DNA from 3 places in the Pseudoalteromonas sp. SWYJZ19 genome. Region 1 is predicted to be linked to each of the others. Evidence: predicted binding sites of a transcription regulator. Region 1 holds the regulator's gene; each other region holds the start of a gene.
The links. The regulator sigma-54, encoded in region 1, starts transcription at its own class of promoters, with help from an activator protein. The targets are predictions, from matches to a motif close to GTTGGCACGNNNNTNGNNT.

Region 1 (5,352 bases):
ACTCAAACAAACAGCCTATGACGAACAAGGTAAAATTAGCCACAAAGTCACTGCGGCTAAAATGGAGCTATATCAACAATTAGGTTTTACGTTTTTTGAAAAACCTATTTTTACTTTATATAACGAAAAGCAAACGTGGCAAATAAATGCAGACGAAGCAACATTATACGAAGACAAACAATTAATTTTAGAAGGCAATGTGGTTGCCAAAAACTTAACCGATAACGCCATGATAGACAAAATCAATGCTGATAATATTCAGGTAGATATAAAGCTATTAACAATGCGTTCGGAGCAACCCGTTATCATCACTGGACCCAATTTAAAAATCACTGGTAAAGGCCTAGAAGCCGACTTAAAAACCGAAGTGATAAAACTAATTAACCATACGCGAACCATATATTATGACCAATAAAATATTAAAATCACTTATTATTCCTACACTTATACTAGCGTTTAATAGTAGTGCTGCAGAGCAAAACACGCAACCGGCTGCAAATCAAATTTCAATAAGCGCCGATAAGCAAGAAGGTCAATTAAAAGCTAACGTGGGTATTTTTGAGAAAAACGTTGAAATTATTCACGGTAACCGCCGTATCACAGCAGACCGCTTAGAAGTACATAAACGCGATGAACTTGGCGATAATAAACAATTATTAATTGCTACAGGTAGCCCTGCGCACTTTGAAGAAAAGCAATCAGATGGCACGACTATGAGCGCCAGTGCTGACGAAGTACGTTATGATGTATCTAAGCGTTTTTTAACGCTTGTTGGTAATGCACAAGTATCGCAAGCGGGACAAAAAATAAATGCTAAAAGCATTACCTACGATATAGAGCAGCAGCTAATCAGTGCCGAAAAAGATGAAAACTCAACTGACCGCGTTCACACGATTTTAGTGCCTATCGAAACTAAAAAAAGTAAAAAAGACGATAAAGGTCAGCCATGAGTACATTAAAAGCAGAACTATTAGCAAAGAGCTATAAAGGTCGTGAAGTTGTCAAAAACGTCGGCCTTGAAGTAAAAGCAGGCAGTATTGTTGGTTTACTTGGTCCTAACGGCGCAGGTAAAACCACCACGTTTTATATGATTGTGGGACTTGTACCTAGCGACAAAGGTAAAATCTCTATCGATGATAACGATATTACTCTTTTACCTATGCATAGTCGTGCTAGATTAGGCATTGGCTACTTACCACAAGAGTCTTCAATTTTTAGAAAACTGACTGTTTATCAAAACTTAATGGCAATTTTAGAAACACGCAAAGAGTTAAATAAACAAGCCCGAGAAGACACGCTCGATAAATTATTAGATGAATTTAGCATACAACACATTCGTGATAGCCAAGGTATGGCATTATCGGGTGGCGAACGTCGCCGCGTGGAAATAGCACGTGCGCTGGCAGCCGATCCTAAATTTATATTATTGGATGAACCATTTGCAGGTGTTGACCCGATTTCTGTATTAGATATAAAGAAAATAATAGAACATCTCAAAAATCGTGGGATTGGTGTATTGATTACCGATCATAATGTAAGAGAAACCCTTGATGTTTGTGAAAAAGCCTACATTGTTTCTCATGGGGAGCTGATTGCATCAGGTACTCCAGAACACGTATTAAATGATAAAACAGTACGCGATGTTTACTTAGGCGAGCAATTTAGGCTGTAACATTTACGCCATGTCTTTAAGCATCTGCTAGTATTAATTATAACAACATAAAAGGATTGTTAGAGATACATGAGGCAATCACTACAGCTGCGCATGGGCCAGCAACTTACAATGACTCCACAGCTGCAACAAGCTATTCGTTTGTTGCAACTCAGTACATTGGATCTCCAGCAAGAAATACAAGAAGCTCTCGACAGCAACCCGCTATTAGAGGTTGAAGAACCAGACTATTCCGAAGACGCTGCAGGTAAAAACGAGCAAAAAGCTGATACCGATGACATAACTGTTAGCGCATCTGCCGATGATGCTCCAAGCGAATACGAACAAGATAGTGGTGAAGCACTTGCAAAAGACACGCTAAGTGACGACATGGCTATGGATGTTAGCTGGGATGAGTACATGAGTGCCGCCCCTGCAGCATCATCAGGTCCAATGCCTGAAGACGAATCAATATACCAAGGCGCCTCAACAGAGACGCTTCATGAGTATTTAATGTGGCAATTACAACTAACGCCATTTAGCCCTACAGACGAAGCCATCGCTATTGCGATTGTAGAAGCAGTTGATGATTCAGGTATTTTAACACTAAGCTGCGAAGAGATTTTAGAAAGCTTTAATCAAGAAAACGAAGAAGATAACGAAGTCGAACTTGATGAAATTGAAGCAGTACTAAAGCGCATCCAACTGTTTGATCCTGTCGGTATTGCTGCACGTAGTTTACAAGAGTGTTTGTGTATTCAGCTTAACCAGTTTGATAAAGAAACACCTTACATTAATGAAACAAAAATGATTTTAACCGAGCATATTGATTTATTAGCTGCTCGTGACTATCGTACATTAATGAAGAAAACTAAGCTCAAAGAAGAAGAGCTTAAGGAAGTAATGACATTAATACATACTCTTAGCCCTAAACCTGCAGATACTATTGTAAGAGAAGAATCTGAGTATGTTATTCCTGATGTGTCAGTTAAAAAAATTAAAGGCCGCTGGGTTGTTGAGTTAAACCCAGACAGCATGCCTAAAATTCGTGTTAATAGCCAATACGCGGCAATGTCTCGCACTGTAAAATCCAGTGGTGACAGCCAGTTTATTCGCTCGCATTTACAAGAAGCTAAATGGTTTATTAAAAGCTTAGAAAGTAGAAACGACACGCTATTAAAAGTGACAAATTGTATTGTTAAGCAACAACAAGGCTTTTTTGAACACGGTCCTGAAGCCATGAAACCAATGGTTTTAAATGATGTTGCTGAAATGGTAGAAATGCACGAATCAACAATTTCGCGCGTAACAACCCAAAAGTATATGCACACACCCCGTGGTATATTTGAGCTTAAATATTTTTTCTCAAGCCATGTAAGCACCGAAAACGGTGGTGAATGTTCATCTACAGCAATCCGTGCGCTTATCCGAAAATTAATCGCAGCAGAAAACTCAGCAAAACCATTGAGTGATAGCAAAATAGCGGATATATTGGCTGAGCAAGGAATTAAAGTAGCGAGACGTACAATCGCAAAATACCGCGAATCTCTGGCTATTCCACCGTCAAATCAACGTAAAAGTTTGATTTAAGACGCAAAAAAAAGAGGGTAATGCTTATGCAACTAAACTTAACTGGTCGTCACGTAGAATTAACCGATTCACTAAGAGACTATATTAATACCAAATTTGCGAAGCTAGAAAGACACTCTGATCATATTAATAATGTTCATGTCATTCTCGATGTAGAAAAATTAAATCAAAAAGCAGAAGCCACCATACACGTAAGCGGTGCTGAGCTATTTGCCTCTACAGAACATCAAGATATGTATGCCGCCATTGACTCGTTGATCGACAAGCTCGATCGACAAGTAATTAAACACAAAGAGAAGCTTGCTCGACACTAATATGATGAAATTAAGCTCACTTATATGCCAGGACTGCAGCAAAGCTGCGGTCCTTTTTAATAGCAAAAAAAGAATTTTAGAGTTCATTAGCGAACTTGCTCACGACAAACTTCCGTATTTACCGCAACAAGATATTCTTAATGCTTTAATGAGCAGAGAAAAATTGGGTAGTACAGGTATAGGGCGTGGCATTGCCATTCCTCATGGAAGAATGAGCGGTGCAGAAGAGCCTTTGGCTTTAGTACTCGTTAGCGAAACTCCAATAAATTTTGATGCAATCGATAATCGCCCTGTTGATATTTTCGTCGCACTCATCGTACCAGATGGCGATAACCAGCAGCACTTAAAGACTCTAGCAACCATTGCTGATAAACTAAACAACAAAGATTTTTGTAAACAGTTACGCAGTGCAAAATCAGATGCTGAGCTTTACCAAGTTATTGTCAATCAATCATAGTTTTATAAAGGGTGTTAAATGGAGTTAATTATCATAAGCGGCCGTTCTGGTTCTGGAAAGTCGGTTGCTTTACGCGTTGTAGAAGATTTAGGTTATTATTGCGTAGATAATATTCCAGTTAACTTGCTTCCTTCATTAGTTCGCAGTGTGTCTGATAGCTATGATAAAATTGCTGTTAGCATTGATGTGCGTAACATCCCTAAACAACAAGATGAATTTAACGATATTCTTGAATACTTGCCTGGCTTTGCAAAACCTACGTTATTTTATTTAGATAGCGACGACCAAACATTGATCAAACGTTTTTCTGAAACTCGTAGATTACACCCACTATCAATTGACTCGTTGCCTCTTGATTTAGCCATCAAAAAAGAAAAAGAATTACTTGATGTATTAATCACCCGCGCCGACTTTATGATAGATACAACTGATTTGAGTGTTCATCAACTTGCTGAATCTATTCGTGAAAAGATTTTAGGTAAAAAAGATAAGCAACTGATTGTCACATTTGAATCGTTTGGTTTTAAATACGGTATACCAAAAGAAGCAGATTACGTATTTGATGCACGCTTTTTACCAAATCCACATTGGGAACCTGAATTAAAACCTTTAAATGGGTTAGATCAACCCGTTAAAGATTATTTGGCCAATCACAGCATAGTGCAAAAATTCACATGGCAAATTCAGACATTTGTACAAACATGGTTACCGCACTTAGAGCGAAATAACCGCAGTTATTTAACCATTGCTATTGGGTGTACAGGCGGACAACATCGCTCTGTATATTTAGCGCAAACTATCGGTGAAAGTTTTGCAATGACACATCCCAATGTTAAAATTCGCCATCGCGAACAAGAAAAATAATATAGCTGAATAATCACCTGTTCAGCTTAGGTAGAGTAAGTTATGCATTGTGAAGACACTTTTTTAATAAAAAACAAATTAGGATTGCACGCCAGAGCAGCCACCGTGCTTGCCCAATTAGCAGTGCAGTTTGATGCGACAATTACATTATTTCAAGATGACAAAGAAGCTGCAGGCGATAGCGTACTTGCATTAATGTTACTTGAAAGTAGCCAAGGCAAAGAAGTAAAAGTTGTATGTAAAGGCCCCGATTCTGAGCAAGCTTTACATGCTGTTGGAGAATTAATAGCACAACGTTTTAATGAACAAGAATAAACAGTTATAAAAATAATGCTCGCATTACTAATGCCCCAACTAAAACAGATATATAAAATAAATACGGTTAGTGACGCCAGTTAACTCACCTCTCCCCATAAAGTAATATAAAAATTTATAAAGGACGCCAATGCCTGAAGCTTTTGAACAAGATTACCCAC
Region 2 (5,352 bases), on a different contig from region 1:
ACAGTGCTATTACCTTCCCAGTTAAATAATAAAAATGCATCCAGTTAAAAGGTCAAAGCAATACATAATAAAACCTTGGTATGCAAAAGTCATATAGCGGGAGTGAAACATGCTAAAACTACAAAAAACAATACTCTTCGGTGCACTGGCGTTTGCAGGCATAACATCAACAACGACATTTGCAGAGGTAACTGCAAATGCAGCAGCAACCTCCAACCACTTATGGCGTGTCAAGAGCAAACAGGAGGCGACGCTACTATTTCGGGTGGAATTGATTACGCTAACGAGTCCGGCTTTTATGCCGGTACATGGGCATCAAATGCATCGTGGGCAGATGAAATGACCTACGAGCTCGACTTATATGCAGGCTTTAGTGGCGCAATCAATGAAAGCGTTAGCTATGATGTTGGTTATATTTACTATGCCTACCCTGATGCTGCTTCAGAAGCTGACGCAGATTTCTCTGAGGTTTACGGGAGTATCAGTGTAGAAGGTTTCACTTTTGGTGCTTCGGTATTAGCAACTTCAGCTGCTAGTGGTGATGGTTCCGACTTTGGTGATTCACTTTATTTAACAACAGACTATGGATTCGCTATTGGTAGTAATGGAACTGAAATAGCGCTGCATTTGGGGCATTACTCAGGCGGCTTTATTGGTGATGACAACATCATCGATTACGGCGTTTCAATCTCTAAGGATGGCTTTACTTTTGGCTTATCTGATAATGATATCGATGACTCAGATTTAAAAGCTTACGTTGTCGACTCTGCAGACTTTAGCCTATAAAAAAATGTGTTACTTGCTGCAACACTAAGGGCCGCAAGGCCCTTTCTCATATTTAAACCACCTAGAAAATAGTTATTTACAAAAAAAACAATAAGGTAACATTAAAGTTCGAAATCACGATTAAGGATTATTATGAATTTATCAAAAAAAATTACAGTTATTTTAGCGTTTTTTTAATCACAATGAGTACATTTACCTATGCAACAATGACATGCCGTTGCACCTCAGGTAGCATGACGGTTGTTCATGGTGAGGGTGGTACAGTTAGCTATTCGTGCTCTGGTGGTGGTCAAGTTTCTTGTATGATACGGTTGGAATAAGCATCATTTAGAAAGGCGTATGCCTTTCTCTTCTAAGGATAGTAAAATGAAATACATATTTTTAATTGCACTTGTTTTTGTCGCCATTCTTGGTATTGGTATTTTAAACACTGGGCAGCCTTCAGATCCTCCGCTAACCCACATACAACCAACTGATGAAGCCATTCTTAGTAATGAAAAAGCTAAGCCTCCAATTGAGCCAAACACCCTATTAAGTAAAGCCTCTGAACCATCTGTCAAACAGCACAAAGTTGTAGAGCAAAAAGTGGCAGCGATATCTAAATTGCCTATTTCAAGCCCTAACGCTTTCTCTGAAGAATTTGTTTCAACTGAGGGTGGAAAAGAATTTGTTTCAACAAAAGCATTGGACGACGTATTTAAAAATGATACTTCAATATTACTGCAGCGTATGTCTAATATTGAATACTCTGAAATAGCACAAATACGTAAAGATAAGCTAAACGATTTTATTCTAAATGAATTAAAAGACGTCACTATTTTACAGCAAGATCTAGAGTGTGCAGGGAAGGTTTGCGCACTAGAACTTACTTATACACAAAGTAGTAATCAAGCATCTATTGAGGCTCTTTCAAGTTTTTCTAAAAACTATTCTTTTCAGCAATTTACTGAAACCGAAAGTGGTGATAAAAAATTAAAAGCATTATATATTGAAACTGAAGACCCTAGCCTATTAACTCTTTTAAATAACTAATTCACGCTGACAAGTATAATACTTAAAGCTATTTTCAGTCCTATATTAGAGTCTAGTTTTCCTGCTATAAAGCAGTAAAACTAGACCCCATAAGTATATTAAGTCACGAATAACCGGCATCAATCACTGCCCACTTTTAAAAATACCAAAGAATAGCTCACGTCCACTATTTTATGGTATCAAGCTGGGTTCATTTGTTTTATAACAATCTCTGCAGCTTTAAGGCTAAATAATATTTAAGTATGCGCCGTTTGCCATGCTGAGTGAATTCTCATTACAGGGCAAGCGATTAGCTTTTTACAGGCTAAAGCTTTACGTATTGCTCCTTGGCCTGTTGTAAGTGTATTTGTAGAACAACACAAAGACGTTATTGCACTTGATGAACAACTTCGTTTAGTCGACTACATTAAAAGCATTCGTGAGCAATCTCTTAAAGATATGATCCCTGAAGACTTACTTGCGTTTAGCGGTAAGCACATAGCATCACTTGATCCAAGCACATACAACTTTGACGTTGAATGGTTTGCATCTACAAAGAGTGCGAAGAGCTTCCATCAAATGCTTGGAGATTTACCAGGTGCTTTTGACGACGCACTAGCAAATATTCCACTTGAAGGTGATATTACTCAATATGAGTATCAACAATTTGTTGCTGCTTATTCAAAAATATTCACCGACAACAACGAAAAACCAACACTTGCGCCTGCAACACGACTGCTTGCAATGCGTCGCCCTGATTTATTTACTCCGATTACAAATAATCGATTAGATGCATTATGTGGTGCCCTTGGTGTTTCTAAACTTAAAAATAGTGATTTTGAGCGTTACTGGCAAGATATCGTAAAAGGTATTCAAGCTATGTCATGGTATAAAATGGCTAAACCTAGTAACGAGTTAGAAGAACAATTGGTTGCTATTAAAGCATTAATTCCATGTTTCTTTCACTACGCTGATGCTAAAACACCAGATAATTCTAACTACATTAAACTGCTAACCAAGCCTAAACGTACTACAACTACAACAGGTAAAACTCAGCGTAGAGGTAAAGAGTCTGCAGAAATTTTAGTAGACCGTGCTCTTGCTGCTGACGATATTCCTGAACACATTCGCAGTAAACGTGATTCAATTGTGAGTGAAGTACAAAAAGGTCGCAGCGTAAACGAAACAATTAGCCTTATGCGCACTATATTCGGCTAAAACCTTCTAATTTAGCCGTACTTTTATGGTGCGGCTAGGTTAATTTATGCACCAGCAATGTGCGCAACATCTTCCTTCATGTTATATCCCCATCCTATTCATAAAATTCAAGCTCATGTTTTTAATAAATAAAAAATAATTTTTAATAAAAAATAATGAAGCTGGCACATACAGTGCAATTATCCCGTTAGTTAAACAATAAAAAGCCGTCAGCCTAAAGGTTCCGATTACATAATAAAAACCTTGGCGAGCAAAAATCATATAACGGGAAATGGACATGCTAAAACTAAAAAAAACCATCGCTATAAGTGCTATAGCATTAATGGGCGCAACATCTTTAACATCTACAGCTGTGCATGCTGAAGTAACTGCTAATGCAGCGGCAACATCAAACTACTTATGGCGCGGTCAAGAGCAAACTGGGGGCGATGCAGCTATTTCAGGCGGTATTGATTATGCCAATGAATCGGGCTTTTATGCAGGTACTTGGGCTTCAAATGCATCGTGGGCAGATGAAATGACCTATGAGCTTGACTTATATGCAGGCTTTGGTGGCGATATTAACGAAAGTGTTAGCTACGATGTTGGTTATATTTATTACGCTTACCCAGACGCAGCTTCTGAAGCAGACGCAGATTTCTCTGAAATTTACGGTAGCATCAGTGTTGAAGGCTTTACCTTTGGTGCTTCTGTATTAGCAACATCAGCTGCAAGTGGTGATGGTACAGACTTTGGTGATTCACTTTACCTGACAGCTGACTACGGTTTTGCTGTTGGCAGTAACGGCACTGAAATGGCACTTCACTTAGGCCATTACTCTGGTGATTTTATTGGCGATGATAATATCTTAGATTACGGTGTATCAATTTCGAAAGACGGTTTTACTTTTGGTTTGTCTGATACAGATATGGATGATTCAGATATTAAAGCTTACGTTGCTTATTCTGTAGACTTTAATTTATAAGAAAGAATGTGTTACTTGCTGCAACACGAAGGGCCTTTTGGCCCTTTTCTCGTTTTATAGCTGTTTTGCCTTAAATGGTACCTTATTACATTGTACTTCTACTGTTTTAGGGTACCAAGCTGGGCCGATTTGATTCACAACCACCTCAGCTAAACCATTAGTAAACGATTTATACGTATGAGCGCTTTGCCATTCACCTTGTGGGCAATGTGTTGTTAAATCTAACGGCTCTGATCCCTCGTACAACGCAAGTGCAAAATTATGATGCCACTGTGAGCTTTTTAGCGTTTTATTGCTTACTTTGCTTTGTGCTCCGTTATCAAAGTAAATATTTGTACATCCCGTTAAAATAATCAGTGTGCAACCGGCTGCAAGTAGCTTGATACTCATAATGTTTCCCCTATTACTTGCTCTTGGCACCACACTTTAATGGTATGGGGCGAGTATATTCCAAGCGTAATTAAACTCAGCGCTCCATCACTAAACGTTTGTTGTGACTGCATTTGAATAACCGGTGTATTTGAACATATTTGTTTTACGTCTACGCGTTGCTCGCCTACCAATCCCCAAAAGTAAAATGAGCGACTATCTTCGTAATTAGCTTGGCTCGTTATTTTTGCTGTTGCCTGTGGCTGAACGGTTACCGCAGAACAAGCACTCAGGCTTAATGCTATCGCCCCTATAATTAATGGTTTCATACTCTTTCTTATAAACTAAATACCAGTAAGGTAACTTTATAAGAGAACATAAAATATTAGCGTAAAAAGCTGTGGGGAATATGTAGAAACGCTATGAAGTTTTATACAGTTTATTACACATAAAGGCCGCATAAATGCGGCCTTTAAATTAGTCAGTTTAAGTGGTTAGTAGATAGACCTTAAAATTTAGCTAGGTTATTTTTACTGTCCTTGTCGACTAGCTTAATGTAAGGATCAACCCCCGCAAATAGTGGCTTTTCTTTTACTTTAAGCTCAATAGTATTAGTACCTGATACTATTTGGTGCTTTTGAGAGTAAATAACAAAATCTTCAGCTAGTAGGTTTTCAGGGTCATCGCTAAACAATGCAATATCAATTAGCTCATCGAGCGGCTGTTCAGTTTCTTCACCTTGGCCATCCGCACGCTGTTTAACGGCTTCTACGCTAAGTGTTACAGTATAAAATCCTTCGCTATCAACGCTATCTGTAACTGACACATCTTTCATCTCAAGCTCATATAAGGTGATATATTTAAACTGATCGTCAATAAAACTTTGCTCTGCTTGTGTTGCGTCTTGTTTTAAATAGCTAAGTAAATCAAGTGTTGTTGGGTATGGTGTTGATTGGTACTGAAACTCATTTAAAAATGCTTTGAGTGCATCATTTAACCGTTTT
Region 3 (5,352 bases), on a different contig from region 1:
AGAGCAATAATAATTACAAGAGCCCAAAGTAGCCCCTGCATTGTTAGGCTGAGCATAATAATTACTTAAATGTTGACCATATAGGGGCATGATCTGACGGTTTTTCAATACCGCGAAGTTCGTAATCAATACCTGTATCTATGCAGCGTGCTGCAAGCTCATTGGTTGCAAGCACTACATCTATACGAAGTCCTCGATTATCTACAAACCCTTTAGAGCGATAGTCAAACCATGAGTATTGATCGTCTGTTTCGGGGTTTTGCTCTCTAAAGGTGTCTTTAAAACCCCAATTGAGTAATGTTGCAAGCCATTCACGCTCTACCGGTTGGAAAGAACATTTACCCGTTTTTAACCAACGTTTAGCATTTACTTCGCCAATACCAATATCTAAATCGGTAGGTGATATGTTGATATCACCCATAACGATGACGTCTTGATCGGGTGTGTGATTGGTTTCAAGGTGTGTCATTAAATCTTTATAAAATTGACGTTTATAAGGGAATTTAGCTTCGTGATTAATATTATCACCTTGTGGGAAATAGCCATTCATGACAGTAAGGTCGCGACCGTTTTCTTGTTCAACAGTGACGCTTATCATGCGTTTTTGCGATTCATCTGTATCGGTGGCAAAACCTTTTAAGACCGATTTAGGCTCTTTTTTGCATAACATAGCTACGCCATAATGCGCTTTTTGACCATGAAAGTAGACGTGATATCCCATTTTTTGTACATCTTCTAATGGGAATGCTTCGTCGTGAACTTTAATCTCTTGCAAGCCAATAACGTCTGGTTGATGTTTGTCGATAATTGCTTGTAATTGGTGAAGACGAGCACGCAGACCATTGATATTGAAAGAAATCACTTTCATAAAATTTACCTTAAAATTGGTTCTATTTAATAGATTAAATTGTATCAGTAAATACGCGTACATAACATGACTGAATTGAGATAATAGCTGCGCAAATGTTGATCAAATGATGGGTAAAGTTTAAACATTGTGAATACAATATTAATTATTTAAATAAATAAAAAATTCAATTGAACTTAACTTTATTGAATATATAATGCGCGAAATTCACTTGTTTAGCTCGTTCAAATAGGATCTCTCATGAAAACTCAACTACTTTTAGCCACTGCTTTACTAGCATCTGCAACTGCGTCAGCTCAAAGCAATACTTACTTTAGCCAAGATAACAAAATTGAGTCTAAGTTATGTGTACTAAGTGCAAACGAAGGCTTTAGCGTTGCTCGTAAAGAAGCTGCCCAGCACGGTGTTTACCTATCTCGTTTTTCTAAAAGCATTTTATGTAATGGTGAAGATATTCGTGATATTGCTAAAAAAACGATATTAAGCAACGCATCAGTTGAGAAAGTAGAAGTATTTGCAAAAGACGCTCAACAAGAAACTCAATTATGTATGACGGCTTTAAAACAAGGTTTAGCACCTGTTCGTCAAAAAATTGGTAACCTAAACTCATTAAAATGTAATGGTCAAAACGTTACTGAGTTTGTTAAACGCTACCAAAACGCAGCAATCTAATTATTAGCTTAACTATAATAAGTAAATTTGAAATGCCTGGTTTTTACCGGGTATTTTTTTGCAAAAATTACAAGGTTGTTTGCAAAGCTTGCAAGCTTAACTTATTGAAACTGTTTAATAAATATACCGATCGAGATTAAGTTATTGATTATTATAAGTTAACTATTATTGGCATTGGATTTGTATTAGTTAAAGTGACATTTAATTAATTACGAAGGATACGTCTTATGAAAAAGTTAACATTAGCAGCCACTATTTTAGCATCATTAAGCCTAGCGGCTTGTTCATCTAATCAAGGTCTTGAAAGAATAGACAGTGACTTTGCAAGTTTAGATAATGATAGCGATGGCTACATCTCAAAAGTTGAAGCTGATGACGATAGCATTTGGGGCCATTTTTCAAATATTGATACCAATATGGATAACGAAATTAGCCGCAAAGAATTTAACACTTATATGAAGCTTAATAATGGCAAAGTAGCCACTGATTCTGAAGTAAGTGAGTCGGCATTTAAAGCTGAAATTGCTAAATTCGATAAAATTGAAAGCAGCTTTGCAAGTCTAGATAACGACAGCAATGGCTATATCTCGGTAGTTGAAGGTAACGATGATGATATTTCAAATCATTTTGGTTACATGGATAAAAACCAAGATAAGCGCATTAGTAAAAGCGAGTTTATGGGTTACATTAAAAAATACGGTAACGCAGTAGCTGAAGATGATGCATTAGAAGCTTTTAAAAGTAACTAATAGTTACCATTTTAGTAAGTAAGATTAAAGCCAGTGCTAGTCACTGGCTTTTTTGTGTTTTAAATTTAGTTATTTGATAGATATATTTTCCTAGTTTGGTGTTGTTCTGTCATAATAGATGGCTGTGTATTTTTATTTGTTAAGAGTGTGTATGGCGGGTCGGCGAATTAGTGATGAACAACTAGTTGAGATCATTGAAGCAGCTATTTTTGTTGCAGATAAGCCTGTTAGTAAACGCCACCTTAAAGACATCGTATTAATAGATTTAGCTATTTCTATGACGCGAATAAATGACGCAATAGATACAATACAAGAACATTTTCAAACTCGTGGTATTCGCTTAGTTGAAGTTGGTAGTGGGTATCGGTTTCAGGCATGCAGTAGTTTAAGCCCTTGGTTAAATAACTTGTGGCAAGAACGCGCACCAAAATACTCGCGTGCTTTACTGGAAACATTATCACTTATTGCATACCGGCAGCCCATTACACGCGGCGAAATTGAGCAAGTAAGAGGTGTTACTACGGGTTCGAATATTATTAAAACCTTACTCGAAAGAGAGTGGGTTAAAGTGGTAGGGCATAAAGAGGTTCCGGGAAAGCCGGCTTTATATGCAACTACTAAGCAATTTTTAGATTATTTTTCGTTAACTGGACTTGAAAATTTACCTGCGTTGCCAACAGAGCAGCAAAGTAAAATTAACCAGTTATTGAGCGATCCTTCTGTGAGAGAACCATCCGAATGAGTATTATACAAGGTGAAAAGTTACAAAAAGTCTTAGCCCGTGCAGGCGTAGGCTCACGCCGTGAAATGGAAAAATACATTGACGCAAACCGCGTTAGTGTAAACGGTAAAGTGGCAAAGTTAGGTGACCGTGTTGAAGAAACCGATTTGATTCGTGTTGACGGTCACAGTGTAAAAATTGAAGAAAAAGCAGACCGAATCTGTCGTGTAATTATGTATAACAAACCAGAAGGTGAGTTAAGCACACGTAAAGATCCTGAAGGGCGTCGTACTGTATTTGACCGACTTCCGCGTATTGATGGCGATCGCTGGATTGCGGTTGGTCGACTAGACGTTAATACATCGGGTTTAATGCTTTTTACAAACGATGGTGAACTGGCAAACCGTTTAATGCACCCAAGCTATGAAGTAGAGCGTGAATACTCTGCACGTGTATTTGGTGAAGTAACCAACGAGACGGTTAAAAACTTACTACGTGGTGTTGAGCTTGAAGATGGTCCAGCCAAATTCACGACTGTAACCCCTATGGGTGGCGAAGGCGTTAACCGTTGGTTTAACGTAACGTTAAATGAAGGGCGTAACCGTGAAGTTCGTCGTTTATGGCAGTCTCAAGATGCGGAAGTATCTCGTCTTATTCGTATTCGTTACGGTAAACTAGAGCTTGATAAGCGCGTGCCACAAGGTGGTTGGATGGAGTATGATTTAGAAACAGTAAACTACTTGCGTAAAACCGTTAAATTAGGCCGCGAAACACAAACTAAGCTTTCTGTTATGCCTGAAAAACGCAAAGATAAACGCGCTAAAATCAACCAAATTCGTAAAGCAGTTAAAAAACACAATCAGCGTGTTAAGCCGACTAAACGTAAATAATCAATTAGTTATTTATTGAACACAAAAAAGCCGCTAATTGCGGCTTTTTTAATGTGAGTTGTTTAAACTATTTAAACTCCAAACTACTTTTTTACTTGAGCATCTAACGATTCGCCATTCACTTCACTTGAATCGTCACTCATTAGATATAAATATGTAGGCATTAAATCCTCTGGTGTAGCAAGTGCGTCTCTATCTTCACCTGGATATGCAGCAGCTCGCATTGAAGTGCGAGTAGCGCCTGGGTTAATACAGTTTACACGAATATTCGTTTTACCTACTTCACATGCCCATGTTTGCATCATACCTTCTACTGCAAATTTTGAGATGGCATAAGGCCCCCAAAATTCACGACCTTTGCGGCCTACACCTGATGACGTAAATACTATCGATGCATTATCAGACTTACGAAGAACAGGAAAAAGTGCTTTAGTGATCATTGCTTGTGCAGTCACGTTTACTTTCATTATGTTTTCGAACGTAGATGAGCAAAAATGTTCAAGCGGACCGAGTGACCCTAAAATACCTGCATTATTAAGCAACCCGTCAAGGCGTCCAAACTGATATTCGATTGTTGCAGCAAGGTCACGGTAGTTTTGCTTCGTTGCGCCTTTTAAATCCATAGGGACTATTGCAGGTTTAGGGTAGCCAGCATTAACAATTTCATCGTAAACACATTCAAGTTTATTAGTTGTTTTTCCTAATAAGATAACTGTAGCGCCGTATTTTGCATACGTAATTGCTGCAACTCGGCCAATACCATCACCGGCGCCTGTTATTAAAATAACTTTATCTTTAAGTGCGTTTTCAGCTGCTTGATATGTGTGCATAAAAGTACCAATTCATATAATTTTTTTGATTTTAACATAGCGAAACGTGAAGTAATCGAATTTATTGTAAAATTAGGTGGCGAAAATAGAAACTTTACGTTAAGTTTAACTGGTCTAATGTCTCATTAATAACCTGATTACATTGTTTTAACTTAATACACTGATTAAACACACTATAAAAATAAAATACGTGCGGAGCCAACAATATGAAAAAAATGCTACTTTCACTCTCGGTTACAGCTGCTTTAGCAGGTTGTGGCGGTGGAGAAACGTTAACAGATGTCAAAAACGACACAGCACCAGTTATCCCAACAGCAACAGTTACATTTGATCCAGCAGCAGGTATCTTATCGGTACCTAATGATTTATTAATGAGTGGAACTCAAGACGGTACACTTAATATTCCTGGTGAATTAGATGACAACAATGTGTCTATTTCGCGCGCAGCTTATGCAAACCCTCAACTTGCACTAGGTGCACTTGATGGTTGGTCTTCGCAGGTTCCTTATAAAATCGATTTAACATTCCCACCAAATGTGAGTTTAGATGAAGCGTCTGCTGGGACCCCTGGTACAGTAAGAATTTTTGAAGTTGTAATGGGTGCAAGTTTAACTGATGCAGA

Region 2: I6F45_RS16550 (TorF family putative porin) is a predicted target of sigma-54. The motif match lies at 3,176-3,194, and genes of this name have one in related genera.
Region 3: I6F45_RS18085 (EF-hand domain-containing protein) is a predicted target of sigma-54. The motif match lies at 1,708-1,726, and genes of this name have one in related genera.

The regions. Positions count from the first base shown of each region.
Region 1 is NZ_JADYXI010000002.1:182,284-187,635, reverse strand. Features, by position in the region: gene lptC (LPS export ABC transporter periplasmic protein LptC) at 1-415, shown strand, start outside; gene lptA (lipopolysaccharide transport periplasmic protein LptA) at 405-950, shown strand; gene lptB (LPS export ABC transporter ATP-binding protein) at 947-1,672, shown strand; gene I6F45_RS02715 (RNA polymerase factor sigma-54) at 1,742-3,241, shown strand; gene hpf (ribosome hibernation promoting factor) at 3,268-3,555, shown strand; gene ptsN (PTS IIA-like nitrogen regulatory protein PtsN) at 3,560-4,012, shown strand; gene rapZ (RNase adapter RapZ) at 4,031-4,876, shown strand; gene I6F45_RS02695 (HPr family phosphocarrier protein) at 4,919-5,191, shown strand; gene mgtE (magnesium transporter) at 5,322-5,352, shown strand, end outside.
Region 2 is NZ_JADYXI010000019.1:14,016-19,367, forward strand. Features, by position in the region: partial or broken gene I6F45_RS16535 (TorF family putative porin) at 110-786, shown strand; gene I6F45_RS16540 (hypothetical protein) at 1,153-1,818, shown strand; partial or broken gene I6F45_RS16545 (hypothetical protein) at 2,104-3,015, shown strand; gene I6F45_RS16550 (TorF family putative porin) at 3,293-3,979, shown strand; gene I6F45_RS16555 (Bor/Iss family lipoprotein) at 4,034-4,369, opposite strand; gene I6F45_RS16560 (Bor family protein) at 4,366-4,677, opposite strand; gene I6F45_RS16565 (ABC transporter permease/M1 family aminopeptidase) at 4,857-5,352, opposite strand, start outside.
Region 3 is NZ_JADYXI010000022.1:71,557-76,908, forward strand. Features, by position in the region: gene I6F45_RS18070 (energy-coupling factor ABC transporter permease) at 1-56, opposite strand, end outside; gene xthA (exodeoxyribonuclease III) at 62-868, opposite strand; gene I6F45_RS18080 (exonuclease III) at 1,109-1,540, shown strand; gene I6F45_RS18085 (EF-hand domain-containing protein) at 1,768-2,289, shown strand; gene scpB (SMC-Scp complex subunit ScpB) at 2,441-3,031, shown strand; gene rluB (23S rRNA pseudouridine(2605) synthase RluB) at 3,028-3,900, shown strand; gene I6F45_RS18100 (YciK family oxidoreductase) at 3,984-4,730, opposite strand; gene I6F45_RS18105 (VolA/Pla-1 family phospholipase) at 4,937-5,352, shown strand, end outside.